Regions from separate parts of the Arthrobacter sp. NPDC056691 genome, predicted to be linked through region 2. Evidence: riboswitches for the same ligand, from Rfam matches in the RefSeq annotation. Region 2 holds a riboswitch; each other region holds the start of a gene.
The links. A riboswitch is a leader RNA that binds a small molecule or an ion and turns the genes downstream of it on or off. The one in region 2 is predicted to bind thiamine pyrophosphate.
Positions count from the first base shown of each region.

Region 1: linked by a shared signal. The riboswitch ahead of ACFRAU_RS17705 (ECF transporter S component) and the one ahead of thiD (bifunctional hydroxymethylpyrimidine kinase/phosphomethylpyrimidine kinase) in region 2 are both predicted to bind thiamine pyrophosphate.
Region 3: linked by a shared signal. The riboswitch ahead of thiC (phosphomethylpyrimidine synthase ThiC) and the one ahead of thiD (bifunctional hydroxymethylpyrimidine kinase/phosphomethylpyrimidine kinase) in region 2 are both predicted to bind thiamine pyrophosphate.

Region 1 is NZ_JBHTXX010000024.1:46,492-56,462, forward strand. It holds gene ACFRAU_RS17685 (hypothetical protein) at 1-10, shown strand, start outside; gene ACFRAU_RS17690 (GNAT family N-acetyltransferase) at 34-531, shown strand; gene ACFRAU_RS17695 (energy-coupling factor transporter transmembrane component T family protein) at 536-1,339, opposite strand; gene ACFRAU_RS17700 (ABC transporter ATP-binding protein) at 1,336-3,000, opposite strand; gene ACFRAU_RS17705 (ECF transporter S component) at 3,000-3,620, opposite strand; TPP riboswitch at 3,693-3,836, opposite strand; gene ACFRAU_RS17710 (heme-degrading domain-containing protein) at 3,956-4,507, shown strand; gene ACFRAU_RS17715 (DUF4235 domain-containing protein) at 4,565-4,828, shown strand; gene ACFRAU_RS17720 (helix-turn-helix domain-containing protein) at 4,844-5,050, opposite strand; gene ACFRAU_RS17725 (DUF2975 domain-containing protein) at 5,050-5,529, opposite strand; gene mnhG (monovalent cation/H(+) antiporter subunit G) at 5,620-6,036, opposite strand; gene ACFRAU_RS17735 (monovalent cation/H+ antiporter complex subunit F) at 6,026-6,304, opposite strand; gene ACFRAU_RS17740 (Na+/H+ antiporter subunit E) at 6,301-6,846, opposite strand; gene ACFRAU_RS17745 (Na+/H+ antiporter subunit D) at 6,843-8,432, opposite strand; gene ACFRAU_RS17750 (Na(+)/H(+) antiporter subunit C) at 8,429-9,034, opposite strand; gene ACFRAU_RS17755 (Na+/H+ antiporter subunit A) at 9,031-9,971, opposite strand, start outside.
Region 2 is NZ_JBHTXX010000030.1:44,598-54,568, reverse strand. It holds gene ACFRAU_RS20085 (bifunctional folylpolyglutamate synthase/dihydrofolate synthase) at 1-420, shown strand, start outside; gene ACFRAU_RS20080 (DUF4233 domain-containing protein) at 420-944, shown strand; gene ndk (nucleoside-diphosphate kinase) at 985-1,404, shown strand; gene ACFRAU_RS20070 (vitamin K epoxide reductase family protein) at 1,499-2,182, opposite strand; gene ACFRAU_RS20065 (Rne/Rng family ribonuclease) at 2,639-5,971, shown strand; TPP riboswitch at 6,137-6,233, shown strand; gene thiD (bifunctional hydroxymethylpyrimidine kinase/phosphomethylpyrimidine kinase) at 6,267-7,793, shown strand; gene rplU (50S ribosomal protein L21) at 8,121-8,429, shown strand; gene rpmA (50S ribosomal protein L27) at 8,487-8,750, shown strand; gene obgE (GTPase ObgE) at 8,868-9,971, shown strand, end outside.
Region 3 is NZ_JBHTXX010000004.1:13,591-23,561, reverse strand. It holds gene ffh (signal recognition particle protein) at 1-215, shown strand, start outside; gene ACFRAU_RS05175 (alpha/beta fold hydrolase) at 272-1,006, shown strand; gene thiC (phosphomethylpyrimidine synthase ThiC) at 1,119-2,948, opposite strand; TPP riboswitch at 2,944-3,051, opposite strand; gene ACFRAU_RS05165 (amidohydrolase family protein) at 3,087-4,169, shown strand; gene ACFRAU_RS05160 (VOC family protein) at 4,248-5,123, shown strand; gene ACFRAU_RS05155 (hypothetical protein) at 5,229-5,663, shown strand; gene rpsP (30S ribosomal protein S16) at 5,875-6,288, shown strand; gene ACFRAU_RS05145 (RNA-binding protein) at 6,290-6,532, shown strand; gene rimM (ribosome maturation factor RimM) at 6,674-7,267, shown strand; gene trmD (tRNA (guanosine(37)-N1)-methyltransferase TrmD) at 7,268-8,062, shown strand; gene rplS (50S ribosomal protein L19) at 8,322-8,681, shown strand; gene lepB (signal peptidase I) at 8,767-9,447, shown strand; gene lepB (signal peptidase I) at 9,448-9,971, shown strand, end outside.

The DNA.
Region 1 (9,971 bases), on a different contig from region 2:
CTGCATCTGAAGTGCAGCACTAGACTCGGCCGCATGGATCACACCTGCCGCGTGCGCCTGGCCGCACCCGAAGACGCTGCGGACCTGGCCCTGCTCCATCTGGAATGCTGGCGCGAAACCTACGCGCACCTGCTCTCACCGGGTTTCATGGCCCGTCAGGGTACGGAAGGGCGGCTGGCGATGTGGCGGCAGCTGTTGGACGGTCCGCACGCAGGCCACCAGTTCGTAGCGGCCGACGGCGGCAAACTGGTGGGCTTTGCCGGCTCGCTTCCACCCGAGGACGGGGTGCGGCAGCAGGCCGAGCTCTGGGGCATCTATCTCCTCGCCTCCCACCATGGCAGGGGGCTGGGCCAGGCATTGCTCGACGCCGCGATCGGGAACGAACCGGCTGGGCTGTGGGTCGCCGAGGACAACCCGCGCGCCCAGGCCTTCTACCGGCGCAACGGCTTCGTGTTCACCGGCGCCAGGGACACGATCGAGGACTGGGAAGGGCTGGCCGAGGTCCGGATGGCGCGGCCGGGACGGCTATAGGCTCCTAGGAGCCCTCCAGCCACACCATGTGCCAAGTGCCGGCCCAGAGCGCGGCAGCCACGGCGCTGGCGGCGATGAGCACCCCGCCCAGCACCACCCAGACGTCCAGCACACTGTAGGTGGACACGCGCGCCCAGGTCCGGCTGGCTCCGCCGAATCCGCGGGCCTCCATGGTCACGGCAAGCCGGGTGGCGCGGCGGATGGCCTGGACGAGGAGGCCGAAGCTCTGCCCCAGGGTGGCGCGCATCCGCTGCCAGGGGTTCCCGCGCGATCCGACGCCGCGGGCGCGCCGGGCCATGCCGATGGTCTGCCATTCCTCGGCCATGAGCCCGACCAGCCGCATCGCCGCCAGGGTCCCGAGCACGAAACGGTGCGGCAGCCGCGCCTTCTGCGCGAGGGCGTCAGCCAGGTCGGTGGGGTCGGTGCAGCTCATCAGAAGCACCGCGGGCAGGGCGATGGCCAGGCCCCGCAGCAGGAAACCCAGCCCCAGCTGAAGGGAACCTTCGCTCATGGACCAGAGTCCGACGTCGAGCAGTATCCTTCCGCTGTCCGGCGCCAGGATGGAGGTGCTCCAGCCGCCCACGGCGGCAGCCAGGATCAGCGGCCACCCGCGCTGCCAAAGCAGTGAAATCGTCAACCCGGCCAGCGGAAAGACCAGCAGCTCGCACACGAGCGCCACCGAGGCGGACATCCAGTCGATGGACAGCGCCAGGGCAAAGGTGACCAGGAAGACCGCGGCGAATTTGGCCAGCGGATTGGCCCGGGTCAGCACCGCGCGGTTTCCTTCGAGTGTCAGTGCTTCCCTCATGTCGTCGCCTGTTCTGCTGCCGGCCCGGCTGGTCTGGACCCGACGGGTCCGGGTCCGCGCCTGCTGCCGGAGCCCAGCCGCAGCTCGGTGCCGCCGAGCACGTGGGTGAACTCCTCGTCGTGGGTCACGGACACCACGGCCGTGCCGGCGTCGAGCAGTTCGGAAAGGAACGAGGCAAGCTCCGCCCAGGTGTTGGCGTCCTGACCGAAGGTGGGCTCGTCCAGGACCAGCACCTGCGGGTGCGCCGCCAGGACGGTGGCAACAGAGAGCCGGCGTTTCTCGCCGCCGGACAGGGTGTACGGGTTGGCGTCCACCAGATGGGTGAGCCGCAGGCGCTCCAGCAGCTCGTCGACGCGCTCTTCACCGTGGCCCAGATGGCGCGGCCCGAAGAGCAGCTCGTCCAGGACGCGGCCGGTAACGAACTGGTGCTCGGGCTCCTGGAATACCGTGCCGATCCGGGAGATCAGCTGCTCGGCCTTCCACTTGTAGGGGTCGATGCCCGCGCCGGCGCTCAGCTCAACGGTCGCGGAGACCTTGCCGTCCACGGCCGGCAGCAGCCCGGCGAGGGTCAACGCAAAGGTGGACTTGCCGGCGCCGTTGGGACCGGTGACGGTCAGCGCCTCACCGGCCCGGACGTGCGCCGTGACGTCCCGCAGAACCGGCTCGGGCGGCACGGAGCGGAAGCCGCGGCGCCGGGGTCGTTCCCGCGAGACGGCGAGCTTTTCAGTGGCCAGAAGTAATTGGCCACTGAAAAGCCCGCCGGCACTCCCGGAGGCTGGCGCAAGACCGGAGGCCGGCGGCACGGTCCCGGCGGAACGGCGCCGCGTTTCAGGAATGTAGCCCGGGACCCACACGCCGGCGGCGGTGAGCATCCCGCGGGCCTGTTCGAGGACCTCGTCCGGCGTCCCGTCGATCAGTACCGCGCCGTTCGTGGCGGACCCCGGCTGCAGCACCACGATGCGGTCCACCAGGTCTTTCCACGCGGCAACCCGGTGCTCCACGACCACCAGGGTGGCTCCGGTCTTGTCGAGGCAGCGGCCCACGGCGTCCCGGACTTCCAGGACGCCTGCGGGGTCGAGGTTCGCGGTCGGCTCGTCCAGCAGGATCAGCCCCGGACGCATCGCCAGGATGCCTGCAAGCGCCAGGCGCTGCTTCTGGCCGCCGGACAGGACCGACGTCGGGTGGTTCAGCGGCAGGTGGGACAGTCCGACGTCGTCCAGTGCCTCGTGCACGCGGCGCCAGATCTCGTCGCGAGGTACGGAGAGGTTTTCGGCGCCGAAGGCGACGTCGTCGCCCAGCCGGGAAAGGACCACCTGGGTTTCCGGATCCTGCTGCATGAGGCCGGCGCGGCCTCGCTGTGCACGCGGCGGTGCTCCGTCGATGAGCAGCTCACCGCTCTCGTCAGCATCGTCGCGGTCGGTTGCACCGCCGTCGTCCGCCGGGCTGCCGCCCGAGTCACTGTCCCCCAGCACACCGGCCAGGGCGTGCAGCAGCGTGGACTTGCCGGCCCCGGACGGGCCCAGCAGCAGGACCCGTTCGCCGGGCCGGATGTCCAGGTCCAGGGCGTGGACGGCGGGTTTGGTGCGGCCGGCGTGGCGCCAGCCCCAGCCGCGGGCGTGTACCGCGGCGGGGCGGACGCCGCCGTCGTGTTGTCCGGGCATTAGGAGAAGACGGGCTCCGTGGCTGCCTTGCGGGACGCAAAGGAACTCAGTACGCCGGTCTTGGCCAGGCCGCGGGTGGCGATCCAGGACAGGGCACCGGCGATGACCGCGCCGGAGATGGCACAGAACACGATGTACGCGAGCTTGTCGCCGGAGGTGTAGGCGATGTTCCAGCCCCACGGTGCGAAGGAGTCGTTCAGGCCGCAGAACAGGCCCGCGCCGGCACCCGCAAGCAGCGAAGCCGGGAGGTTGAACTTCCGGTACACCAGGGCGGCGAACACGAGCTCCGCGCCCAGGCCCTGGAGGACACCGGAGATCAGCACCGTGGTGCCGTACTGCGAGCCCATGATGAGCTCGCCGGTGGCCGCCACCGTTTCGCAGAACAGGGCCGCGCCGGGCTTGCGGATGATGAGCATGCCCAGCACCGCCGGGATCATCCAGCCGCCGGCGTACAGGCCGCTCAGGGGCGGGTAGACGGCGTTGACGGGGGTGGAGATGAGGTTGGCGCCCTGGGACCAGGCCCAGAAGATCACGCCGCCGGCAACGGCGATGAGCGCCGCTACCACGATGTCCGCCACGCGCCAGTTGTAACTGGTCTTCTTGATTGCTGCAGTTGTCATGATGGTCCTCCTGAGGAACAGGAGGGGAAAGCGTTCCCCCGGCTGCCGGTGGCTGGGCCACCTGCTGCCGGGCGCTCTGAGAACTCGACTCCCTTGCGCCGGTACTAGCCGGATCAGGTTCGAGGGTCTGCGGCTGTCCGCACTCTCAGCGCCCATCCACGGTTGCGCTGGCAACTGCCTTTGCATCCCGACGGCGGCGCTCCCCTGTCGTGATAAATCTGCCCTTGTGGGCTGGTCCAGTTTACACCTCGGCGGGCCCGGAATCCCGGGGCCGCCGTCACAATCCAGAAGCCTTGCCGCACCGCCGGAACAGCCGCCCGGAGTACATTGGGGCCATGACGCTACAGGACTCCGGCAGCACTGCCCTGCCCGCCTTTGACCCCGATTCCGCCGAGGACCAGCCGGCGGGATCCCTGGCAGCCCTGATCGGTCAGATCGAGGGTGAAATCGCCGAACTGCAGTTCCCGAGGTTCAGCAAGGACGATGCCCTGGCGCTCGGCCTGGAACTGGTTGAACGCGGCAAGGAGGACCGGCTGCCCATCGCCATCGATATCACCAAGGGCGAACAGGTCCTGTTCCACGTGGCACTCGAGGGTGCCACCCCGGACAACGAGGGCTGGGTCCGGGCCAAGCAGCGGACTGCCGTGCGCTACGAGGAGCCGTCGCTGCTGGTGGGTCTTCGCGGCAGGGCAGGCGGCGGACGGATCGAGGAGAACGCCTGGTTCGACCAGTCCACCTACGCCGCCCACGGCGGAGCCTTCCCCATCTATGTTCGGGATGTGGGAGCGGTGGCCGTGGTCACGGTCTCCGGGCTGCCGCAGAAAGCGGACCACGACCTCGTGGTGCAGGCATTGCGGGAAATCCACCGGTCCATGCGGAGGGGCTAGCGTTTGATGCGGATAGGCTAGGGAAAGACCAGTGTTCACCACGCGAGGAGTTCCGGAATGAGTCTCTTGATCAAACTGCTTGGCACGGGCATCAGCCTGCTGGCAGGGTTCGCCGGCACCAAGGCCGTCGATACCATCTGGGAAAAGGTCACGGGGCAGAAGCCTCCCAAGGGTGACAAGGACGATGTCCCCACGACGCTGCGTACGGCCCTGACGTTTGCCCTCGTCTCCGCGTCGGTCAGCGCGGTCATCCAGGTACTGGCCAACCGCGGCACCCAGCGGGCCATCACCCGCTTCGCCAAGACCCAGGACATCGTCTAGGCACCGGCCCGGCCGTCAGTCCTCGACCCACTCGAGCAGGTCGCCGGGCTGGCAGCGGAGCACCCTGCACATCGCCTCCAGCGTGCTGAAGCGCACGGCCTTAGCCCGCCCGTTCTTCAGCACGGCCACATTTGCCGGCGTGAGCCCGACCCGGTCGGCGAACTCCCCCACGCTCATCTTTCGTTTGGCCAGTTCGACGTCGATACGCACCACGATGGGCATCAGATCACTGCTTCCATGTCGGTCCGCAGTGCCGTGGCCTGCCGCAGCAGCGCGCGCATCACCACCATGAGCAGCCCGATGACGGCGCCGCCGACCAGCATCAGCGTCAGCAGCATGGGCACCCCGGGATCATCCGCGTTCAGCACGATGAAGACGAAGACGCCGGCCAGGAGGACCCACGCGGTGAGCACTGCCCACACGATTGCGTCCACCCAGGCCAGGGCTGCCTTGCTGAAGATGCGGTCCCGCCTGACCATGGTGAGGAGTTTCCAGGTGCTCACGATCACCACCTGCACGCAGGCCACCTCCACCACGGCGAAGACCGTCAGCGGCCACCTCAGATACGCATCGGCCGGATTCTGCTCCGCCATGTAGGCAAATTGCCCGGGCAGGGACAGGGTCTGGAACACCACCAGCAGGCCGAAGGCCATGACCAGCAGGACCCGAAGCGCGGTGACCGCCAGGTTTGTCATATTCATGGATCGAGTATCGCTGGTTTACTATCGAATTTCAATCGACTACGACGGCGGGTACCCGCGTCCCTGCTTCGACGGGCTCAACCAGCGGACTTAGCCGGCGGGGCGGTTACCGCCGTCGTCCGCTTCCGATTCCCGGGCCGCCTTGGCGGCCTTCACCACCACGGCCTCCAGCTCATCGGTGCTGAGCAGCTCCTTATGGAGGTGCTTGGTGCGGTAGCCGGCGCGTCCCACCATATGGGCAGAGACCGGCACCGTGAGCAGCTGGAAGATCCATGCCACCAGCAGCACCGGCCACACCCACCACGTGCGCAGTTGCAGCCCCACCGCCGCCAGCAGCAGGAACAGACCAAGCACCTGGGGCTTCGTGGCGGCGTGCATGCGGCTCATCAGGTCCGGGAAGCGGAGCAGGCCGAGGGCGGCGGCCAGGGACATCAGCGCGCCCACCACCATGAACACGGCCGAAACAGCGTCGATCACCGCATCCACGGCGTTCGGTTCAGGACTCATTGGGCTGCTCCCGCCGGTCTGCCACGAAACGGGCCACTGTTACCGAGCCGATGAACCCGATCACGGACACGGCCACCACCAGCATCAGGTTGTTCAGGTGCCGGTTCACGGCCATGTCGATGCACAGGGCCGCGCCGAGGATGGCCAGCAGCACGTCCGCCGCGAGGACCCGGTCCAGAAGTGACGGGCCGCGGGCGATGCGGATGATCGCACCCGCCGCCGCGAGGGCCAGCGCCACAGCCGTGACGGTGAGGACCAACTCCATCATGCGCCTACCTCCTGCTTCAGTGCGGCAAGCTCTTCCTTCGTTCCCATGATCCGGATGAGCCCCGCCTCGGTGTCGCGGACTTCCTTGCGCAGTTTGAGGACATCCTCCCCGTTCCGGACGTTCAGTCCGTGGATGTAGAGCGTGGACGTGGACCTGTCCACCTCCACCACCAGCGACCCCGGGATCAGGGAGATCACGTGGCCGGTCGCCGTCACCATCAGGTCCGAATGGCTGCGCAACGGAACGGCGACGACGGCGTTGGTCACCTTGGGCCCCTGGGCCACCGCCAGGTAGAACACCTGGCAGCTGGCGGCCACCACCCGGCCGAGGAACACCACCGCGAACGGAACGGCCCGCAGCACGTTGAAACGGCCGCTCAGCTCCACCGGCGGCAGGTAGAAAAGGCGCGCCACGGCAATCGCCAGCAGGGCGCCGAAGAGCAGATTGCCGGGGCTGAAGTCCTGCCAGAGGGCTCCCCAGACGATGACCAGCCAGACCAGCAGCGGCAGTTCCTGCCGCAGGGACACCCTCTTTCGGCTCATTTTCCGCCCCCGCTCAGCGCCAGCGCCGGGACGGGCGCGCCGTCACCAAGCACCGCCTGGATATAGGCGGACCTGTCCAGCATGGCCGCGGCCGACTGGTCCGCCACGCGGAAGAGCGGACCGGCGAAGACTGTGAGAGCCACACCCAGCACCACCAGGCCCAGCGTGGACCCCACCATGGTGCGCGGCAGGAGGCGCACCGCCGTCGCGCCGCCATCCGGGGCGGGAACGGCGAGGAGCACCGGATCGGGGTGCTCCGCGTCTTCGGCCTTGCGCCAGAACGCACGGTTCCACACGCGGGCAACGGCCAGCAGCGTCAGCAGGCTGGTCAGCACGCCGCCGATCACCAGGGCGTAGGCCAGCGGGGTGCCCAGGCCGATGCCGGCCTGCATCAGGCCAAGCTTGCCCAGGAAGCCCGAGAACGGCGGGATGCCCGCGAGATTCATGGCCGGAACGAAGAACAACAGGGCCAGCAGCGGGGACAGTTTGGCCAGCCCGGCCAGCCGGTCCACGGAGGAGCTGCCGCCGCGGCGCTCTATCAGGCCGGTGACCAGGAAGAGGCTGGTCTGGATGGTGATGTGGTGCGCCACGTAGAACACAGCGGCAGCAAGGCCGGCGACGGAGGACATCGCCAGGCCGAACACCATGTAGCCGATATGGCTGACCAGGGTGAAGGACAGCAGACGCTTGATGTCGCTCTGCGCGAGCGCGCCCAGGATGCCCACCACCATGGTCAGCAGCGCCACCACCATCAGGGGTGTGTTGAGGCTGTCGCCGGGGAACAGCAGGGTTTCCGTGCGGACCATGGCGTAGACGCCCACCTTGGTGAGCAGGCCGGCGAACACGGCCGTGACCGGCGCCGGCGCGGTGGGGTACGAGTCCGGAAGCCAGAAGGACAGGGGGAACACCGCGGCCTTGATCCCGAAGGCCACCAGCAGCATCACGTGCAGGAGCGTCTTGGTTCCCTGGTCCAGTTCCGTGAGCTTGATGGCCAGGTCCGCCATGTTGATGGTGCCGGTGGCGCCGTAAACCATGGCGATGGCAATCAGGAACAGCACCGACGACACCACGGAGACCACCACATAGGTGACGCCCGCCCGGATGCGCGGGCCCGTGCCGCCGAGGGTCATCAGCACATAGCTTGCCGTCAGCAGGATCTCGAAACCGACGTAGAGGTTGAACAGGTCCCCGGAGAGGAACGCGTTGGAGACCCCGGCGACGAGGATCAGATACGTGGGGTGAAAGATCGACACCGGGGCGTCCTGGTCGCCGTCGGCCATGCCCTGGCCGGTGGCATACACGAGGACGGCGAGGCTCACCGCGGAGGACACCACGAGCATGAGCGATGAGAACTGGTCCACCACCAGGACGATTCCCCACGGCGGCACCCAGCCGCCAATGTTGACCGCCGCCGTGCCGCCGTTCCAGACCGACGCCAGGAGCAGGCACTCCAGCAGCAGGGTGAGCGAGAGCAGGGCGATGCTCACGGCCCGCTGCGCGCGGGAATGCCGGATCAGCACGAACGTCAGCGCCGCACCCAGGATGGGAAGTACGACGGCGAGCGGGGCAAGGCTTGCGAGGTTCACTTCGCCCCTCCATCGGTGTCAGTGTCTTTACCTGTGGCTGTGGTTGTGACTGTGTCTGTGGCTGTGTCTGTGTTGCCGGATCCCGGTTTCTCCTCCAGCGCCGCGTGTTCCGCCAGGAGGGGCCGGCCGCCTGCCTCGACAGTCGCCGTCGGCTCCGTCCCGGCGGAACCGTCCGGTCCGCCCATGGGCAAGGGGAACTCGGAGGTTTCCACGGGGATGACAGCGTCATCCTCGGCGTCGAAGCTGGGGGTCTCGGCCACGCGGCGGTCCTCGATGTCGTCCTGGATGTCGTCCTGGCGGGCAAGCACCCAGGTCCGGTAGATGATGCCCAGCATGAACGCGGTCACGGCGAAGGAAATGACGATGGACGTCAGGATCAGTGCCTGCGGCAGGGGGTCGCTGTAGGACACGGGGTCAGTGTCCTTGCTGAAGAAGGGCGCCAGCCCGGCGTAGCCGCCGGTGGCGAGGATCAGCAGGTTGGTGGCGTTGGCCAGCAGCATCAGCCCCAGCAGCACGCGCGTGAGGCTGCGTTCCAGGATCAGGTAGATGCCGCAGGCGTAGAGGGCGCCCATGACGGTCAGCAGGGTCAGGTTAACGGTCATGCGGTGCCGCCTCGGGTGGATCCGGCCGGGATGCCGCCGGGCACTTCTTCCGCGCCCTCATCGCCCTCCTGCGCATCCTGCGGCAGGGGGCGTTCCTCAAAGTGCTCGTCGATCTCGGCGCCAAGGCTGCGGAGCACATCCAGCACCAGGCCGACGACGACGATGTACACGCCGGTGTCGAAGATGGTGGAGGTGACGAATTTGATGTCGCCGAAGACCGGCAGCCAGAACTCGATGATGGCGCTCTGGAACACCTGACCGCCCAGCAGGACGGGGGCGGCCCCGGACAACGCGGCCGTGGCAAGGCCAATCCCGAGCAGGGTGCCAGCGCTGATGGGGGTGGCTTCCCGCAGTTCGAAGCGGCCGCCCGCAAGGTAGCGCAGCGTGAGGGCCAGCCCGGCCATGAGGCCGCCGGCGAAGCCGCCGCCGGGGAGGTTGTGCCCTGCCAGCAGCAGATAGAGCGAGAAGATGATCATCGAGTGGAAGATCAGCCGGGTGACCACTTCGAAGATGATGGAGCGGCGCTCCGGTGCCAGGGTGCGCCCGGCTACGAGCCACGGATCCCGTGCGGCCGCGGCGAACTTCCGGGTCAGGGCCAGTGCGGCACCGTCCCTCGAGGACTTGTCCACGCCGTGGCGGCGGCCGACAGTCCCCTCGGCCACAGCGGATGAGGTGCGCAGCCGGTCACCGCGGCCCCGGACGAAAATGAGGCTGGCCACGCCGGTGGCTGCCAGCGCCAGCACGGAGATCTCACCGAAGGTGTCCCATGCGCGGATGTCCACCAGGGTGACGTTGACGATGTTGAGCCCGCCGCCGCCCTCGTAGGCCAGCTTGGGGAACTCGAGGGAGACGGGCGTGGCGATGCGGGCGCCCATGGCGTGGATGGCGGCGAAGACCATGGTGGCGCCGAAGGACAGGCCGATGATCACGCGGACCA
Region 2 (9,971 bases):
GCCCCGACCATCATCGTGGACGCGGCCCACAACCCGGACGGCATCCGTGCGTCGGCCGAGGCAATCCAGGAGGCGTTCAGCTTCAGCAAGCTGGTGGTCGTGGTGGGCGTGCTCAAGGAGAAGGACGCCGGGGAGATCCTGCGCCAGCTCAAGGAGTCATTGGGCGATTTGGCAGAGGAATTCTGCTTCACCCAGTCCAACTCCCCGCGGGCGGTGCCCGCCGCGGAACTGGCGGAGCTCGCCGTCGACCTCGGTTTCGGCGAGGAAAATGTGCACATCGCCGAGAAGCTGGATGACGCGCTGGAGTGGGCGGTGGAACGCGCCGAAGCCAACGACGACCTCGCCGGCGGCGTGCTGGTGACCGGCTCCATCACGCTGGTGGCGGACGCCCGCATCCTGCTTGGAAAGGCAGCCGCCTGATGGCGCGGCTCACCAAGGCCCAGCGTGAATGGCGTCCGGGCATGCCCAAGAAGCGGCGGTCCACCAAGGTCATGTTCGCCTCGACGGTCCTGCTGCTGGAGGCCTTCGTGGTCTTCTTTGCCGCCCTGGCGGTGTTCGGCCTGCGCCGCGCCGAGATCTCCCCGGCGCTGATCCTCTCCGTGGGCATCGGGCTGAGCGTGGTTCTTATTCTGGCCTGTGCCGTTCTGTCCAAACCGTGGGGCGTGGCGCTGGGCTGGGTCCTGCAGGTGGTGCTCATCCTTTCGGGTTTCGTGGAGCCCATGATGTTCCTCGTGGGTGCGCTCTTCGCCCTGGCCTGGTGGTACGGCATCAGGGCCGGCATCCGGATTGACCGCGAATCCGCCCAGCGGGTACGCGAGCAGGCTGAATGGGACGCCGCGCATCCGGAAGCCGCCGGCAATGAAGGCGCTGGCACTGAAGGCGCTGGCACTGAAGGCGCTGGCACTGAAGGCGCTGGCACTGAAGGTTCAGGCCAGACCCCGTAGACTTACCGGGAAACCCACAACCAACCTCATTGGAGCAACTGTGAGCATTGAGCGCACCCTTGTCCTGATCAAGCCGGACGGCGTCACCCGCAACCTGACGGGCGCAATCCTCAGGCGGATCGAAGCCAAGGGCTACACCCTGGCCGAACTCAAGAAGACCAACGCCAGCCGGGAACTGCTCGAGCAGCACTACGAGGAGCACGTGGGCAAGCCGTTCTACGAGCCGCTGGTGGAGTTCATGCTGAGCGGTCCCGTAGTGGCAGCGATTTTCGAAGGCCACCGGGTCATCGAAGGCTTCCGCTCACTGGCCGGCACTACAGACCCGACGACGGCGGCCCCCGGCACCATCCGCGGCGACTTCGGCCGCGACTGGGGCCTGAAGGTGCAGCAGAACCTGGTCCACGGTTCTGACTCGGTGGACTCGGCCGAACGCGAAATCAAGATCTGGTTCCAGGCCTGATCTTTCCGACAGGTTAAGCGCGAACTGGCAGCTAACGCCCTCAAAAGCTGATTCTGAGGGCATTAACTGCCAGTTCGCGCTTTTTTCTTTGGGATTAGAAGCCTGAGGTGCCGGCGAATACCTGGATGAATGCGAAGAAAATCGTGGCGATCACGGCGACATACAGCAGTGCGGAGATGATCCAGCCGGAGTCGCCCAGGATCCGGGCCAGGCCTGCCGGCGCCGGAATCACGCCGTGGACGACGTTCCGCACGGTGACCCAGACGAAGAGCGGGATCATCGCTGCCCAGACAATCATGCAGAACGGGCACAGGATATGGATGGAGTACAGCGCCTGGGACCACAGCCACACCACGAAGATGAAGCCGAGGGTGATCCCCGCCTGCAGCGCAAGCCAGTACCAGCGGGCGAACCTGGCACCGGCAAGAAGGGCCATTCCCACGGTGGTCGTGATGGCGAAGGCGACAATCCCGATGAACATGTTCGGGAAGCCGAAGACTGAACTCTGCCACGTCTGCATGACCTGGCCGCAGGAAATCCAGGGGTTGACGTCGCAGACGGTGGCGTGGTTGGGATCCTTGAGGACCTCAAGCTTTTCCAGCACCAGGATGCCGGATGCCAGCCAGCCCACCACGCCGGTGATGACCAGCAGCCAGCCGAAGGGGCGGTCGCGTGTCATGGCCGGTACGGCGGCACCGGCCGTAGCCGCGGCGGGCCCGGCGCCGGCCTGGTGGTCCTGTTCGTAGTCCGTGCCCGTGGAAGGCGAAGTGCGTGGCATGGGATGGCGTCCTTTGTCTGGGGGTGCTCCTGCCCAGATTGTATCGCCGCCAGCTTGACGCCGCCTGTACCCGGGGCCCACGGCGGCATGACCGGCTTTGTCACACAATTACAGTTTATTTGAACGGCAATATGAGAGAATAAACGTGGCTGGAGCGCGAACCACATTCGAACTCCAGTCCGGTGGCTTGTTCCCAAGACCGCCAATGAGCAGTGGTGCAGGCTTCGGAAAGAGATCCAGCCTCCCACCTTCCATTGGACGGCACCTGGTTGTGGCTGTTAGAAACAACGGGTTCCAGTAACAATCCCGCCGGCCTGTCAGGCCTGCCGCACCCCACTGCCGGTGCGAGCCTGCTGGTATCCAATTGACTTCTGTCAATGCCTGCGGGTTTTGACAATATGTGCCCCAATGGGTGCCGAATGTGGCGGCACGTCAGGGGCAGGAGTGTTGCCACATATGGATAATGACCAGGTTATAGCCGTTAATGAAGATTCGGCTGCCGCCGGCGAAACCGCCGAGGCTCCCAAGAAAGCCACCAGGACCCGGCGCAAGGCCGCGCCCAAGGTTAAGGAAGCGGACACGGAGCCACTGACGTCTGAAGGCGCAGTGCCTGAAACCGCTGTGCCTGAAACCGCCGTGCCCGAAGCCGCAGTGCCGGAGCCGGCCGCCGAAACCGCAGAAGCACCGGCCAAGGCCCCGGTCCGCCGGACCCGCGCCCGGAAGAAGGTCGCCGAAGAACCGCTCCCCGCGTTTGCGGAAGCCGCCGTGGCGGAAGGCGATGTGCCGGAAGCTGACGCGGAGGCTGCCGCCACTGAGCCGGCCGCCGAGGCGCCCGCAGCCGAGGCGCCGGCCGCCGAATCCAAGCCTGTGCGCCGCCGCCGGGCAACAAAGCCGAAAGCCACCGAACCGGCCGAAAGCCCCGCTGAGTCACCGGAAACTGTAGAGGCGCCCGCTGCCGTAACGGCCAGCGAACTGCCGTCCGGCGGGCAGGCCGAAACGCCCGCCGAGGCCGCCGCTGCCCCGGCACCTGCATCCGAAGCAGCCCCCGCCGAACCGGCGGCTGCACAGGAAGCCGCTGAACAGGGAGCCGCTGCACAGGAAGCCGCCGCCGAGGAAGAGGCTGAAGACGAGGCCGCCGGGCAGTCGCCCCTGGGTTCGCTGTTCCTGGAACCGGCATCAGTGACGTCGATCATCTTCCAGGCGCCTGACCTGAGCACAGCCGTCCGTCCTGCGGCTCCCGCCAAAGAGGAGGCGGCCGCCGAGGAGGGCGAGGACGAGATTGAGGACGACGGCGGCCGGCGCCGCAGGCGCAGCCGCGGACGCCGCGGCCGCAGCCGGACCGACCGCGAGATCACGGACGGCGATGAGGGAACGGACGATTCCGACGAGGCCCTCGAAGACGAAGGTGGGCAGCCGGAGGACGGCGTGACGTCCCGCCGTCGCCGTCGCCGCCGCCGCGGTGACCAGGACCTGGAACTGACCGGCGGGGGAGAAGACGATCCCCCCAACACGGTCACCCGCGTCCGCGCCCCCCGGGCCATCAGCGAGGCGCCGGCGAGCAACCGCGTGACCAGCGTCAAGGGATCCACCCGCCTGGAGGCCAAGAAGCAGCGCCGCCGCGAATCGCGGGACACCGGCCGCCGCCGCACCGTCATTACCGAGGCCGAGTTCCTGGCCCGGCGGGAATCCGTGGACCGCCAGATGATCGTCCGCCAGCGCGACGACAGAATCCAGATCGGTGTCCTGGAAGACGGCGTCCTCGCCGAGCATTTCGTCTCCAAGACGCAGCAGGATTCCCTGATCGGCAACGTCTATCTGGGCAAGGTCCAGAACGTCCTGCCGTCCATGGAAGCTGCCTTCGTCGACATCGGACGCGGCCGCAACGCGGTGCTTTACGCCGGTGAAGTCAACTGGGACGCAGCCACCCTCGAGGGCAAGCAGCGCCGGATCGAGAACGCGCTCAAGTCCGGCGACTCCGTGCTGGTCCAGGTCACGAAGGATCCGGTGGGCCACAAGGGTGCGCGGCTGACCAGCCAGATCTCGCTGCCCGGCCGGTACCTCGTGTACGTCCCCGGCGGATCCATGACGGGCATCTCCCGCAAGCTGCCCGACGTCGAACGCAACCGCCTCAAGCGCATTCTCAAGGACCGCCTCCCCGAGGACGCGGGCGTCATTGTTCGCACGGCCGCCGAAGGCGCCTCCGAGGAGGAGCTGACCCACGACATCAATCGCCTCCGTGCCCAGTGGGAGGGCATTGAGAGCCAGGCGACGTCCACCAAGGTCCTTGCCCCGGAAGTGCTCTACGGCGAACCGGACCTGACCATCAAGGTTGTGCGCGACGTCTTCAACGAGGACTTCTCCAAGCTGATCGTCTCCGGCGACGAAGCGTGGGACACCATCGAGGCTTACGTCACCTACGTTGCCCCGGACCTGGTGGGCCGGCTCGAAAAGTGGACCAGGGACGAGGATATCTTCTCCGCCTGGCGCATCGACGAGCAGATCCACAAGGCACTGGACCGCAAGGTATTCCTGCCGTCCGGCGGCTCCCTCGTCATTGACCGGACCGAAGCCATGACGGTGGTCGACGTCAACACCGGCAAGTTCACCGGCAGCGGCGGCAACCTCGAAGAGACTGTCACCAAGAACAACCTTGAAGCAGCCGAGGAAGTTGTCCGGCAGCTGCGCCTACGCGACATCGGCGGCATCATCGTCATCGACTTCATCGACATGGTGCTGGAGTCCAACCGCGACCTGGTCCTGCGGCGGCTGGTGGAGTGCCTGGGCCGTGACCGGACCAAGCACCAGGTGGCCGAAGTGACATCGCTGGGACTCGTGCAGATGACGCGCAAGCGGATGGGCACCGGGCTCCTGGAGGTCTTCGGCGAGCAGTGCGAGGCATGTGCCGGGCGGGGTGTCGTCACCCATGACGAGCCGGTGGAGCACCGCCGCGCCAACACCGTGGCCGCAGAGCACCATGTACACCGTGCCGAGGTCCAGCCGCCTGCCCGGACAGAGCGGAAGCGCCGCCGCGGCAAGGGCGGGCAGCCGTCCTCCGAGACAGCTCCGGCCGCCCCTGCTGCACCGCACCACCCGGAGCCGTCGGAAGCAGAACGCCACGCCAAGGCTGAAGCGACCCGTGCTGCCCTCGCCAATATCGCGGCAGCGGCCCATGCCGCGCACTTGCATGAGGACGCAGCGCACAGCGCCGCGGCGGCGGGTGAGGCTGCCCGGCCTGCCGCGCCCGCGGCCGCTGCACCGGAAAGCCCCGTGGTGCACCGCACTCCGGAGACGGAGAGCGTCTCCGGACGGCCTGGCGCAGTGCTCACGTTCGGTGGCGAAAAAGTGGTTCTTCCGTTTGTCGATCACAGCGACGAGCCGGTCAAGGAAGCGCCGGCCCTGACGCTGGACCGCCTGGAGGAAGCCTTCGCCCACCTCGGTGCCCCCGTTGCCCCCGAGGAGGAGGCGCCCGGGGAGGTTCCCGCGCCGGCCCGCGTCCAGGAAGGGCAGCAGCAGTCGGCAAGCCAGCCCGCCGCAGGCCAGCCTGTGGAAAGCCCCGCTGCTCCGTCCCGCGCCCGACGGCCGCGCCGCAACCGCAGTGCCAGCCGTGCCCAGGGTGCAGCCAACGAGACATCCGTGGAACACCACGAAGTTTCGCCGGCTGCTGCCGCCGGGCACTCGCACGAGGCCAAGGCGCCTGCGGCGGCCAACGCGCCGGCGGCTCCGGCGGCTTCGCAGCCGGCCAGCGAACCGATCATTTTGGGCGTCGGAGTACCGGCCTCGGAACTGTAGGACAAACGGGCTCCGGGCTGACCGGCTCCGAGCTGACTGACGCCGAGCCCATGGCTAAAGGTCCGGCACCGCGGTTGCGGTGCCGGACCTTTTGGCTAGGCGCCCGAGAGAGCCTGTCGCAAACGTCAAATTCGATGCCCGACGCCGGTCCAACCGCTAGGCTGGAGGACTGACACGGGGTGCCGCGCACGGGCCGGCTGAGATCCAAACCCGTTGAACCTGTCCGGTTAGCACCGGCGAAGGGATGTCCTCCTTGTCATCAGCACTGTCATCAGCATCACTCCTGCCCGCACCCGTGGCTGGCGCCGACTCACTCCGGGAAACCGTGCCGGCGGCCGTTCCGACGTCCCGCGAGGTTCCCCGGGTCCTCGCCATCGCCGGGTCGGATCCGTCCGGCGGTGCAGGCATCCAGGCCGACCTGAAAAGCATCGCGGCCCACGGCGGCTACGGGATGGCCGCAATAACCGCCCTCACCGCCCAGAACACCACCGGCGTGCGGGGCGTGCACGTTCCACCGGCTTCCTTCCTGTCAGCGCAACTTGAGGCTGTCAGCGACGACATCCACGTGGACGCCGTGAAGATCGGCATGCTGGGCGATGAACAGGTGATTGCCGCAGTCCGCAGCTGGCTCGAAGAGGTGCGGCCCGGCGTCGTGGTTCTGGATCCGGTGATGGTGGCCACCAGCGGTGACCGCCTCCTTCAGGAGGCTGCGGAAGCAGCCCTCCGGAGATTGTTGCCGCTGGCGCATCTGATCACCCCCAACCTTCCCGAACTTGCCATGCTGCTCGGGGAACCGGAAGCCGAGGACTGGGCAGCCGCCCTGGAGCAGGGCAGGCGGCTGGCGGAGCAGACCGGTGCCACGGTCCTCGTCAAGGGCGGCCACCTGAACGGCTCAACCTGCCCGGATGCCCTCGTGAATACTGCCGGGCTGCTGTCGGCGGAGGTGGTGGAGGTTGCCGGCGAGCGGATCAGCACGCGCAACAGCCACGGCACCGGGTGCTCGCTGTCCTCGGCCATGGCCACGGCTCAGGCTCGGCTGGGCGACTGGGAAGCGGCACTGCGGGCGGTCAAGCCCTGGCTGGCCGGAGCCCTCCGCACGTCCGGGCAGCTTGAAGTCGGCACCGGCAACGGGCCGATCAACCACTTCCACCACCTGGCCCAGCCCGAACCTCAGGGCGGGTTCGCGGAACTGCTGCGCGCAGAGACTGTTGCAGACCTGGACGCCATCTATGGCCTCGGCTTCATCCGTGGCCTGGCCGACGGCACCCTGGCGGAGAAGGAATTCGCGTACTACCTCGCACAGGATGCCATCTACCTCAACGGCTACTCCCGCGTCCTGGCCAGGGCCAGCGCGCTGGCACCAACCGAGTCCGAGCAGCTGTTCTGGGCGCGCTCCGCCCAGCAATGTCTGGAGGTTGAATCGGAACTGCACCGCAACTGGCTCAGCACGCGCGCCGTGCAGACGGAGTTGGGCCCCGTCACGAAGTCCTACGTCGATCATCTGCTGGCGGCCTCCGCGGGCGGCAGCTACGCGGTGCTGGTCGCCGCGGTCCTTCCTTGCTTCTGGCTGTACGCCGAGGTGGGGGAGACCCTGCACGCCGAATACCTGGCTGCCGGGGCGCAGGCCGGGCACCCGTACGCCGAGTGGCTGCGGACGTACGCCGACGAGGAGTTCGCTGCCGCCACGCTGCAGGCCATCGAAATCGCCGACGGCGCTGGCCGGACCGCGTCCGCGGGGGAGCGCGAAGCGATGATTACCGCATTCCGGCAGTCCTGCCGGTACGAGGCGGAATTCTTCGACGCGCCGAGCCGACACAGCTGAACGGAAGCGGGGTCCGAGCCCGGTAAGATAGTCGCGCACGGCATTGGATGTCCGGAACAGCGCCCCTGTGGTGGCTATCACGGACGACCCGCCGGTGCCAGCCTCATTTGCGGCCGACGACGGAATTAGCGTATTCTGGATCTTCGGTGCTTACGCCAACACTTGGGTTATGACCCGGGATCGTCCACTCGGACTAATTCCTGGGATAGCTCACGGGTTCCCCCGGGCAATCCACGGCGTTGAGGCACAGCGAGAACCAGGCCAATTTCCGGACCCGGGTTCCGCACGCAAATTTAGTAATAAACGTCGAGAGAAGTGAGTTCCCAAGTGGTGTACGCGATTGTCCGCGCAGGCGGCCGCCAAGAGAAGGTTTCCGTTGGAGACTTCGTTACCCTGAACCGCGTCGCCGGTGGAGCTGGCAGCACCATTGAGCTGCCCGCACTGCTCCTGGTGGACGGTGACAAGGTCACCTCCGCAGCTGCGGACCTGGCCAAGGTAACTGTTACGGCTGAGATCCTCCAGGACCTCCGTGGTCCGAAGATCGTCATCCAGAAGTTCAAGAACAAGACCGGTTACAAGAAGCGCCAGGGTCACCGTCAGGAACTGACCAAGGTCAAGATCACCGGCATCAAGTAACCCACCGGTTACTGACCAGGTTCCCCGCAGTCTCAGAATTAAAGGCAGGCATTTCAAATGGCACACAAAAAAGGCGCGAGCTCCACTCGCAACGGTCGTGACTCCAACGCCCAGTACCTCGGCGTCAAGCGCTTCGGCGGCCAGGTAGTTTCCGCTGGCGAAATCATCGTCCGCCAGCGCGGCACCCACTTCCACCCCGGTGCGGGCGTTGGCCGTGGCGGCGACGACACCCTGTTCGCTCTGCAGGCAGGTGCCGTTGAATTCGGCACACGCCGCGGCCGTCGGGTCGTCAACATCGTTGCTGCTGCAGCTGCAGAGTAACAACAAGTTCTGAACCGGTGGAGCGGGCCATGATGGCTCGCTCCACTGTTCTTTTAACCGCATTACAATCGATTTGGACGTCCAGGACGGCCGGATTAAGCAATAGAGGAGATTCACGTGGCGAGCTTTGTAGACCGGGTAGTACTGCACGTATCCGGCGGTACCGGCGGCCACGGCTGTGTCTCCGTTCACCGTGAGAAGTTCAAGCCGCTCGGCGGGCCCGACGGCGGCAACGGCGGCGACGGGGGCGACGTCATCCTGCGCGTCGACGCACAGACCACCACGCTGTTGGACTACCACCACGCCCCGCACCGGCACGCCACGAACGGCGGCCCCGGCATGGGCGACTGGCGCGGCGGCAAGAACGGCGAAACGCTGGTCCTGCCCGTTCCGGAAGGTACGGTCGTCAAGACCAAGGACGGTAAGGTCCTGGCTGACCTCGTCGGCGAAGGCACTGAGTTCATCGCGGCCTCCGGCGGCCTGGGCGGCCTGGGCAACGCGGCGCTGTCTTCGCAGAAGCGCCGGGCGCCAGGCTTCGCGCTGCTCGGGATCGAGGGTGACGCCAGTGACATTGTCCTGGAGCTGAAGTCGATCGCCGACATTGCCCTGGTGGGTTTCCCCTCCGCCGGCAAGTCGAGCCTGATCGCGGCCATGTCTGCCGCCCGCCCGAAGATCGCCGACTACCCCTTCACTACTCTCATCCCGAACCTTGGCGTGGTCCAGGCCGGCGACGTCCGCTTCACCATTGCCGACGTTCCGGGACTCATCGAGGGCGCCAGCGAAGGCAAGGGCCTGGGCCACAACTTCCTCCGCCACGTCGAGCGCTGCGCGGCTTTGGTGCACGTTTTGGACTGCGGTACGCTGGAATCTGACCGAGATCCGCTCTCCGACCTCGCAATTATCGAAACCGAGCTCGAAAAGTACGCGGTGGACTCGAGCTACGCTGGTACGAACGGCGAAGTTGTTCCGCTCAATCACCGGCCCCGGCTGGTGGCACTGAACAAGGTGGACCTGCCGGACGGCAAGGACATGGCCGAGTTCGTCCGGCCGGAGCTGGAGTCCCGCGGCTACCGTGTCTTCGAAATTTCAGCCACGAGCCACGAGGGCCTGCGCCAGCTTGGCTTCGCCATGGCAGAGATCGTCAAGGCTGCCCGCGACAGCGTGGAAGCCACGCCACCGAAGGTGCACGCACCGGTACTTCGGCCCCGCGCCGTCAACGAG
Region 3 (9,971 bases), on a different contig from region 2:
GTGCCCGCAAGGGCGGCAAGAACGCGCCCAAGAAGAAGGCCCGCTCCGGCAATCCTGCCAAGGCGGCACAGGAGCTTCGCGAGGCGGAGGCCCGGCGGGCAGGGGCATCCAAGGCGGTGCCCACCGGAGCTGCCTTCGGCCAGCAGTCCGGCGACTTCGATCCGTCCCAGCTGAACCTGCCGAAGGGCTTCGACAAGTTCATGGGCGGCAATTAGGGCGCTCGGTCATGTCGGCCGGCGCCGATGTCAGACCGCTGCCATAAGGTTGGGTCATGTATAAGCAGCGGGTAGTGTTCGTGCACGGTGCCGGCAATTTCGGCTCAGCGGCGTGGCCGCGCCAGCACGGCATGGCCCTGCAGTACGACGCCCTGTTCCTGCGGCGCCACGGCTTTGACGCCGAGGCCGAACCGCTGGAGACCGACTTCGCCGAGGACGCCCGCATTGTGCTGCGGTCCCTGGCTGATGACGGCCGCGGGGCCGCCGGGGGCCACGTGGTGGCGCATTCGCAGGGCGCCATCGCCGCGATGATGGCCGCCGTCGAACGCCCGGACCTGGTCTTCTCGCTGACGCTCGTGGAACCGGCCTGCCTGTCGCTCACCGCAGAATTGCCTGCCACCGCCGCGCACCGCGCCCTGATGGAGCCGCTGTTCGAGGTACGGCACCAGCTCGGCGATGACGACTACGAACGCGAGTTCCTGCGCCGCGCCTTCGCCGCGGACACACCGGAGCCGAGCACCCCCGAAGCGAAGCGCGCCGCGCGCCGGCTGCGCCTGCAGGCACCGCCGTGGCAGGCGCCGCTGCAGATCGTGCCGGGAGTACCCACCCTGGTCCTCACCGGCGGCTGGGAGCCGCTGTACGAGGAAATAGCCGGCTACCTGCGCGAGACCGGCGCCGTGCACCGCATCGCTGCGGGCGGGCACCGGCCGCACGACTCACCGGAAGGCGACCGCTACATTCGCGCGTTCATCGCCGAAGTCAGCCGCCGGGACCAGCCGAGGGCCTCCTGACGGACTCAGCGTCTGAGAGACACAGCGTCTGAGAGACACAGCGTCCTGACGGACGTTCCGGGAGCCCGCCCGGCCGGCCCCCAATGCCAGCCGGACAGAACCCCGGGAGCCGTTAGTTGCGCGCCGACTCCGGAAGCCGCAGCTCGGGCAGGTACACCTTTCCGCCCGCAGCGAGGAATTCCTGGCTCTTCTCGCGCATGCCCTCCGCCATTTCGGCGAGGGCGGCCTGGGCTTCGGCCGAGCCGTACTCGTTCCGGATGTCCTGGCTGATCCGCATGGAGCAGAACTTGGGCCCGCACATCGAGCAGAAGTGCGCTGTCTTGGCGGGTTCCGCCGGCAGCGTCTCGTCGTGGAAGGACTCGGCGGTCACCGGGTCGAGCGACAGCGCGAACTGGTCGCGCCACCGGAACTCGAACCGGGCCTTGGACAGTGCATCGTCCCGCTCGTTCGCGCCGGGGTGCCCCTTGGCGAGGTCGGCGGCGTGCGCGGCGATCTTGTACGTGATGACGCCCGTCTTCACGTCGTCCTTGTTCGGCAGGCCCAGGTGTTCCTTCGGCGTGACGTAGCAGAGCATGGCCGTGCCGTAGCGGGCGATTTCGGTGGCACCGATGGCCGAGGTGATGTGGTCGTAGCCGGGGGCCACGTCCGTGACCAGCGGGCCCAGCGTGTAGAAGGGCGCACCCTTGCAGAGTTCCTGCTGGCGCTCAACGTTTTCGCGCACCAGGTGGAACGGGATGTGACCCGGCCCCTCGACCATGACCTGCACGTCGTACTCCCAGGCCCGCTGGGTCAGCTCGGCCAGGGTGTCCAGTTCGGCGAACTGCGCGGCGTCGTTGGCGTCCGCCGTCGCGCCCGGCCGAAGACCGTCACCCAGCGAGAAGGCGACGTCGTACTTGGCGAAGATCTCGCAAAGCTCGTCGAAGTGGGTGTACAGGAAGTTTTCCTGGTGGTGGGCCAGGCACCAGCCGGCCATGATCGAACCACCGCGGGAGACGATGCCGGTGACGCGGTTCGCCGTGAGCGGCACGTAGCGCAGCAGCACGCCGGCGTGGATGGTCATGTAGTCCACACCCTGTTCGCACTGCTCGATGACGGTGTCGCGGAAGATTTCCCAGGTGAGCGCGTTCGCTTCGCCGTTGACCTTTTCCAGGGCCTGGTAAATCGGCACGGTGCCGATCGGTACGGGGGAGTTGCGGATGAGCCACTCACGCGTGGTGTGGATGTCGTCGCCCGTGGACAGGTCCATGACCGTGTCGGCGCCCCACTGGGTGGCCCACTGCAGCTTGTCCACCTCCTCCGCGATGGAGCTGGTGACGGCCGAGTTGCCGATGTTGGCGTTGATCTTCACCAGGAACGCCTTGCCGATGATCATCGGCTCGGATTCCGGGTGGTTGATGTTGGTGGGGATGATGGCCCGTCCGGCGGCGAGTTCGCTCCGGACCAGTTCCACATCGCAGTTTTCGCGGAGGGCCACGAAGCGCATTTCCGGGGTGATGACGCCCTGCCGTGCGTAATGCATCTGCGTGACGGTCTTGCCTTCCGCCGCACGGCGGGGCACCGGCCGGGCGCCCTTCCACTCGGCGGAAGCCGCGCCGCGGCGCACGGCTGACTTGCCGTCGTCGAGCAGGTTCCGTTCGCGTCCGTCGTACGGCTCCGTGTCTTCGCGTGCCGCAATCCATTCCGAACGGAACGGCGCGAGGCCCACCACCGGATCGCTGCCCGGACCCGCCGTGCGGTAAACCCGCAGCGGTTCGTTCTGCTCGCCGTTCGGTGAAGGCTCAAGGGCGATTTCCGTTACCGGCACCCGCAGGCCGTCGCCTTCGAGATAGGCCAGTGAATGGGATTTCAGCGACTGCGTGACGCTGCCGGCAGCACTACCGGCGGCTTCACTTTGGGCCGCATCAATCTGGGCAGGGATCAGCTGTGATTTCTGGGTGCTCAATTTACTGCTCACTTCCTTCGCCGGCATTACCCGGACAGGTTCAACGGTCGCAGGCTGCGCCAGCCTGATCTCAGCCCCTGCAGGGGCCCCCGTGTGGTCGTAGACGAAGCTACCACAGCTGCGGCTTAGGCTGGTGTCATGGCGCACATCATCGAATTCAGCGGACCCGTGCTCACTGCGGCGGATGAGGAACGCCGCGGGCTCTGGTCCGTGGACGGGAAGCTGACGTTTGATCCGCCGGGCCAGCGGCCGGACGCCGTTCTTGACGGCTGGGTCCTGCCCGGTTTCGCGGACGCCCACTGCCACATCGGATTGGGCCCGGGCGGTGCTGTGGACGACGACGTGGCCTACGCCCAGGCCGTGACGGACCGCAACGCCGGCACGCTGCTGGTCCGCGACGCCGGGGCCGCCAGCGACACCCGGTGGCTGCAGCAGCGGGCCGACACGCCGCGGATCATCCGGGCCGGCCGGCACGTTGCACGGTCCCGCCGGTACCTGAGGAACTTCGCCGTGGAGGTCGAGCCAGAGGGCCTCGTGGAGGCGGTGCGCAAGCAGGCGCGGGAAGGGGACGGCTGGGTCAAGCTGGTGGGGGACTGGATCGACCGGACCGCCGGCGACCTCGCGCCGTCGTTCCCTGCCGCGGCCGTGCGGGACGCCGTCCGGGCAGCCCACGACGAGGGGGCCAGGGTCACGGCGCACTGCTTCGGGGAGGACACCCTGGATGACATGCTGGACGCCGGCATCGACTGCATCGAGCACGCCACGGGCCTGCTGCCCACGCACATTCCGCGGCTCGTCGAGCAGCAGGTGCCGATCGTGCCGACACTGATCAACATCGCCACCTTCCCGGACATCGCCGCGCAGGCAGAGCCGAAGTTTCCGCGGTATGCGGAGCACATGCGCTCACTGTGGACCCGCCGTCGGGAGCGCGTCCTCGAAGCGTATGAGGCCGGCGTCGAAATTTACGCGGGAACGGATGCCGGCAGCGTGATCCGCCACGGCCGCATCGCGGACGAAATCCTTGAACTTCACGCCGCCGGACTGCCCGCACCGGCGGCGCTGGACGCGGCATGCTGGCGGGCGCGCCGCTGGCTGGGAGCCGACGGCCTGGCGGAAGGGGCGGCCGCGGACGTGGTGGTCTGCCGGGAGGACCCGCGGACCGTGCCGGAGACCATCCGCAGCCTCACGAATGTGGTGCTCCGGGGAAAGATCGTGCATTAGGAATAAATTGAAGCTTCAAGTAATTTAGAGATGTAGAGGCCGCCGAAATCCGGTGGTCCGGACATTCGGGAGTATTCAATGACAGCAGCAGACAGCAGCCAGGACTTGCTTCCTGCCGACCTCACCATGGGCACCGTCATGCTCAAGGTGGGCGACATGAAGCTCATGACCGATTACTACCAGCGCGCCCTCGGCCTCGACGTCGTCGCCGAGCAGGACGGCGGCCTCTACCTCGGCCGGCTCAAGACGCCCCTGGTGCACCTCGCGCCCGCTCCGGGCCTCAACATTCCCGGCCGGGGCGAGGCCGGCCTCTTCCACACAGCGCTCCTGTTCGAGGACCAGTCCTCGCTGGCCGCCACCATTGCCAGCGCGGCCCAGTACGAGCCGCAGGCCTTCGTGGGCAGCGCCGACCATCTGGTGAGCGAGGCCTTCTATTTCACCGACCCGGAAGGCAACGGGATCGAACTCTACTGGGACCGCCCGCGCGAGGCCTGGTCCTGGGACGGCAAGAACGTAGTCATGGACAGCCTGGCGCTGCCGCCGCAAAAGTACCTCCAGGACCACCTCACGCAGGAGTCTGTGGAAGGCCAGCGAGGCACCGACGCAGGCGTGGGCCACGTTCACCTGCAGGTGGGTGACGTGCAGTCAGCCCATGACTTCTACGTCGGCACCCTGGGATTCGAAAAGACGGCCGGCTGGCACGGCCAGGCGCTCTTTGTGTCGGCCGGCGGCTACCACCACCACATGGCCATGAATGTCTGGAACAGCCGTGGCGCGGGCCCGCGCCGCGACACCCTCGGCCTCGGTGAGGTCCTGATCGAAGTCCCGTCGGGGGACGACGTCGGCGCCCTCGCCGACCGCCTTAAGGTCGCCGGAGTCGAATCGCACCACACCGGCGCCGAGCTCCGGTTTCAGGATCCGTGGCGCAACCGCCTCCGCGTCGCCGTTCGATAACCAGCGCGCTAAGCCCGGCGAACCCGGTTGGGTTAGGCTGACATTCGAAGAGCCCCGGCGCCGCCGCTGCCGGGCGCGCACCGCCGACGGAATGAGGACGAATCCATGGGCTTCACCGAACTGTTTGTCGCCACCCACAATGACGCCCTCAAGCGTGCGGAGGCGCTGGAAGGCGGCGCCGCCGCCGGAGACGGCATCCGGATTGCCGGCATCAGTGATTTTGAGATCGAACAGCTTGGCGACCTCGCCGGTGCCGCGGTCCACGCCGCGGGCGCGGACTACGAACTGGCCATGGTTGACGTGGCAAGCGATTCACTGCTCGGCGTGCCGGCGGCGATGGTCCGGGCGCTGGCTGAGCTCCTCACGTACGAATCCGAGGGTGAGGGCAACGTTCTGGATGAGGTGGCCGAGCGCTGGGCCGCCGAGGACGACATGCCCTTTGGCGCCGGGGAAGCCAGGAACTACGTCCAGCAGCTGGCAGAGCTTGCCGGCACCGTGGAAGAAGGCAGCAGGACCGGCCTCTATGTCTGGTCTTCCTAGCGCAGCCTGGATTTCCTGGCACCAGCCAGACTCCGTCCGCATGTCAAGTCGAAATAACGCGGACGATCTGGCACAATAGACAGGTACTCGATCTGCGTGGCCCCTCTCTCCGCGTCCGGATCCTGTCCTTTTCGAACCCCCAAGTACGGCCCGCCCCACGGGTGCAGAACGCGGGTTCAACCCCGTTTCAGAAACAGGAGTGACCACAAAAGTGGCCGTAAAGATTCGCCTTAAGCGCTTCGGTAAGATGCGCGCACCGTACTACCGCATCGTTGTCGCCGATTCGCGCACCAAGCGTGATGGCCGTGCCATCGAAGAGATCGGCAAGTACCACCCCACCGAGGAGCCCTCATACATCGAGGTCAACTCCGAGCGTGCACAGTACTGGCTGTCCGTCGGCGCACAGCCGTCGGAGCAGGTCGCCGCGATCCTGAAGATCACCGGTGACTGGCAGAAGTTCAAGGGTCTGCCGGGCCAGGAAGGCACCCTGAAGACCAAGGCCGACAAGGAAGCATTCGTTGCTCCGGAGAAGGGTTCCGTGATCATCCCGGAAGCCATCACCAAGAAGGCCAAGGCATCGGAAGCCCCCGCCGAGGCTGAAGCAGAGACCACCGAGGCTGAGTAAGTTGCTGGCAGAAGCGCTCGAACACCTTGTCCGTGGCATTGTCGACTCCCCTGAGGATGTCAAGGTCAGTGCCAAGAACAACCGCCGCGGGGATACCCTCGAGGTGCGCGTTCACCAGGAAGACCTCGGACGGGTAATCGGACGCCAGGGCCGCACGGCGCGTGCGCTGCGCACAGTCGTGGCGGCGCTGGCAGATGGCGAGCAGGTCAGGGTCGACGTCGTCGACACCGACCGCCGCCGGTAACGCGCCTGCAACACTTGTCTTAACGTCCGGCCCCTCCACCAGCTAACGGTGGAGGGGCCGGACTGTTTTGGGCCCTGACTATTCAGGACGCCCGCAAAAGTCCTACCCCCGCATCAACACGCAGTCCAAACAGAGGAACACATGCAGCTTCAGGTGGCCCGTATCGGCAAGCCCCACGGAATCCGCGGCGAGGTGACCGTCCAGGTCCTCACCGACGCGCCGGAGGACAGGTTCGTTCCCGGCACCGAGTTCGTGGTGGAACCGGCCTCCGCGGGGCCGCTCACCGTGCGCAGCGCCCGCTGGAACAAGGACATCCTCCTGCTCGGTTTTGAGGAGGTGGCCGACCGGAACCGCGCCGAAACCCTGCGCGGCGCCAAGCTGTTTATCGAGACCGAAGAGCTTGGTGAGGACGACGACGAGGGCTGGTACGAACACGAGCTCGTCGGCCTCGAGGCCCGTGTCGGCTCCCGGGCCGTGGGCAAGGTCACCGCCCTGAACACCATGCCCGTGCAGGACCTGCTCGTCATCGAAACGCCGGACGGCAAGGAAATCCTCATCCCGTTCGTGGAACAGATCGTCCCCGAGGTGAACACTGAGGAGGGCTACGTCCTGCTCACTCCGCCGGCTGGCCTGCTCGAGATCAACGAGGACGGTGCCGGGGATCCGGAGACCAGCGGCTCGGACTCCGATGAGGACTCCGCCGGGGACAACGCTGAGCCGGAGGCCAACGCGTAGATGAGAATCGACGTCGTCAGTATCTTTCCCGAGTACCTGGCACCGCTGGAACTGTCGCTCATCGGCAAGGCCCGCCAGGACGGGCTGCTGGACTTGACCGTGCACGATCTCCGCACCTTCACCGCGGACCGCCACCGTACCGTGGACGACACGCCTTACGGCGGCGGCGCCGGCATGGTGATGAAGGCCGAGCCGTGGGCCCTGGCGCTGGAGTCCGTGGCGGCCGCCCGGCCGGCCGGTGCGGCCAAGCCCGTGCTGATCGTTCCGTCCCCGGCGGGGGAGCGCTTCAACCAGGCACTGGCCTACGACCTTGCCGAGGAAGAGCAGCTGGTGTTCGCCTGCGGGCGCTACGAGGGTATTGACGAGCGCGTCATCGAATGGGCCGAGGAGCACTTTACCGTCCGCCCGGTCAGCCTCGGCGACTACGTCCTCAACGGCGGTGAAGTGGCCGTCCTGGCCATGGTGGAAGCCATCGGCCGGCTGCTCCCCGGCGTGGTGGGTAACCCCGAGTCACTCGTGGAGGAGTCGCATTCGGACGGCCTGCTCGAGTACCCCGTCTACACCAAGCCGTCGGTCTGGCGCGAACGGGAAGTCCCGGCCGTCCTGCTCAGCGGCAACCACGGCAAGATCGCGCAGTGGCGCCGGCACGAACAGTACCGAAGGACGGCGGAACGCCGTCCTGACCTGCTGCAGACGTTCGACGCCGGGACGCTGCCCCGCGCGGACCGCACCGCTCTCGCGGACCTGGGGTACGACGTCGTCGACGGTCACCCCAGGCCCCGGCCGGAAGTCTAGGCGGGTCCGGGCCGAGGTGCCGGGCGGCCCCAAAGGCCCTTAGTTGGTTTGTTCTGGTTGATTGTGGCAAAATTAGTCCTTGTGTCTGCTGGGTCCGCACCTGCCACAGGGGGAGCGCAACCAACAGCAAGACACCCCGGTGCCGCCAAAGGGTGGCGGAACCGGATCTCAACACTTCGGCGGCGATTCCCGGACTACTCCGGACTTGGCCGCCGTGACCCAAAGTGGATGACCTGTGGCGTTCACCAGGAGTGGATCAATGCATATCCTCGATTCCGTAGATGCAGCCTCGCTGCGCACTGACGTTCCCGAGTTCCGCGCGGGTGACACCCTCAAGGTTCACGTGAACATCATCGAAGGCAAGAACTCCCGTGTCCAGGTATTCCAGGGCTTCGTCCTGGGCCGCCAGGGTGACGGCGTCCGCGAGACCTTCACCGTCCGTAAGGTTTCCTTCGGTGTCGGCGTTGAGCGTACCTTCCCGGTGCACTCCCCGATCATCGACAAGATCGAGGTTGTCACCAAGGGTGACGTCCGCCGCGCCAAGCTTTACTACATGCGTGCACTGCGCGGTAAGGCTGCGAAGATCAAGGAAAAGCGCGACTTCAGCACCGCCAAGTAAGTCCAGCCGGACTTTCACGGCGGGTCCTCAACCCGTGTCCGGCCAGCGCCGGAGCCATCCGCAACAGCGCCACAGGATACGGATTATGGACCAGACAAAGCGCCAGCCAGGGAAACCGGGCTGGCGTTTTGCGTTGCTGGCAGTGCTGGCTGCCGTCCTGGCCAGCGGGCTGATCCGCTCCCTTTGGCTGGACGTCTATTACATTCCATCCGCCTCCATGGAGCCGCTGTTCGGCACGGGTGACCGGATCCTGGTGTCCCGCACGGCCTTCCAGTCTGAACCGATCCGCCGCGGCGACGTCGTCGTGTTCGACGGCCGCGGCTCGTTCGCACCGCTGAACAGCGGGGAAGGTCCGGTGCAGGAAGCAGCGGCCGCGGCAGGGCACTGGCTGGGACTGACCGGCAGTGATACTACATATGTAAAGCGGGTCATCGGGCTCCCCGGCGACCACGTGGTCTGTTGCGACGCCGGCAGACGCCTCACAGTCAACGGTCAGCCGCTCGTGGAACCCTACCTGTATGACGGTGATGCCGCGAGCACCCAGAAGTTCGACGTGACTGTTCCGGAGGGCCGGCTGTGGCTGCTCGGTGACCACCGGTCGGTGTCCGCGGACTCGCGCAGCCTGCTGGGGGCGCCGGGCGGCGGCATGGTGCGGTCGGACAGGGTGATCGGCAGGCCGGTACAGATTCTCTGGCCGCTTGATAGATTTGCGTCAGTGGCGCGGCCGCCGTTGGCGGCCATTACAACAACTAAGGACGGACAGTAGATGCCGGAAATTGATCCCGGGAGCTCCGAACCGCGGCAGGCCGCCGCGCGGCCGGGACGGCATGCCGCCCAAGAGCCCGTTCCTGAGGTGTCCGCCCCAGGCGGATCCGGACCAGGATCACCTGCTCCTGCCGGCCCCCGCCGCCAGGAAAAGGCCCGTGCCCGCAACCCATTCCTGCTGTGGCTGAAGGAGATCGCCACGGTGGTGGTGATCGCCGTCGTGCTGTCCTTCCTCATCAAAACCTTCCTGTTCCGGGCCTTCTACATTCCGTCCGAGTCGATGGTGAACACGCTGGACATCAACGACCGCATCTTCGTGAACCTCCTTGTTCCGGAGCCGTTCGCCCTGGAGCGCGGGGACGTGGTGGTCTTCAAGGACACCAAGGGCTGGCTGCCACCCACACCGCAAAAGGCCGACGGCCCGTTCAGCGTTGTGGAGGACGGGCTGACCTTCGTGGGCCTGCTGCCGGACAACTCCGAGCAGCACCTGGTCAAGCGGGTCATCGGGCTCCCCGGGGACCACGT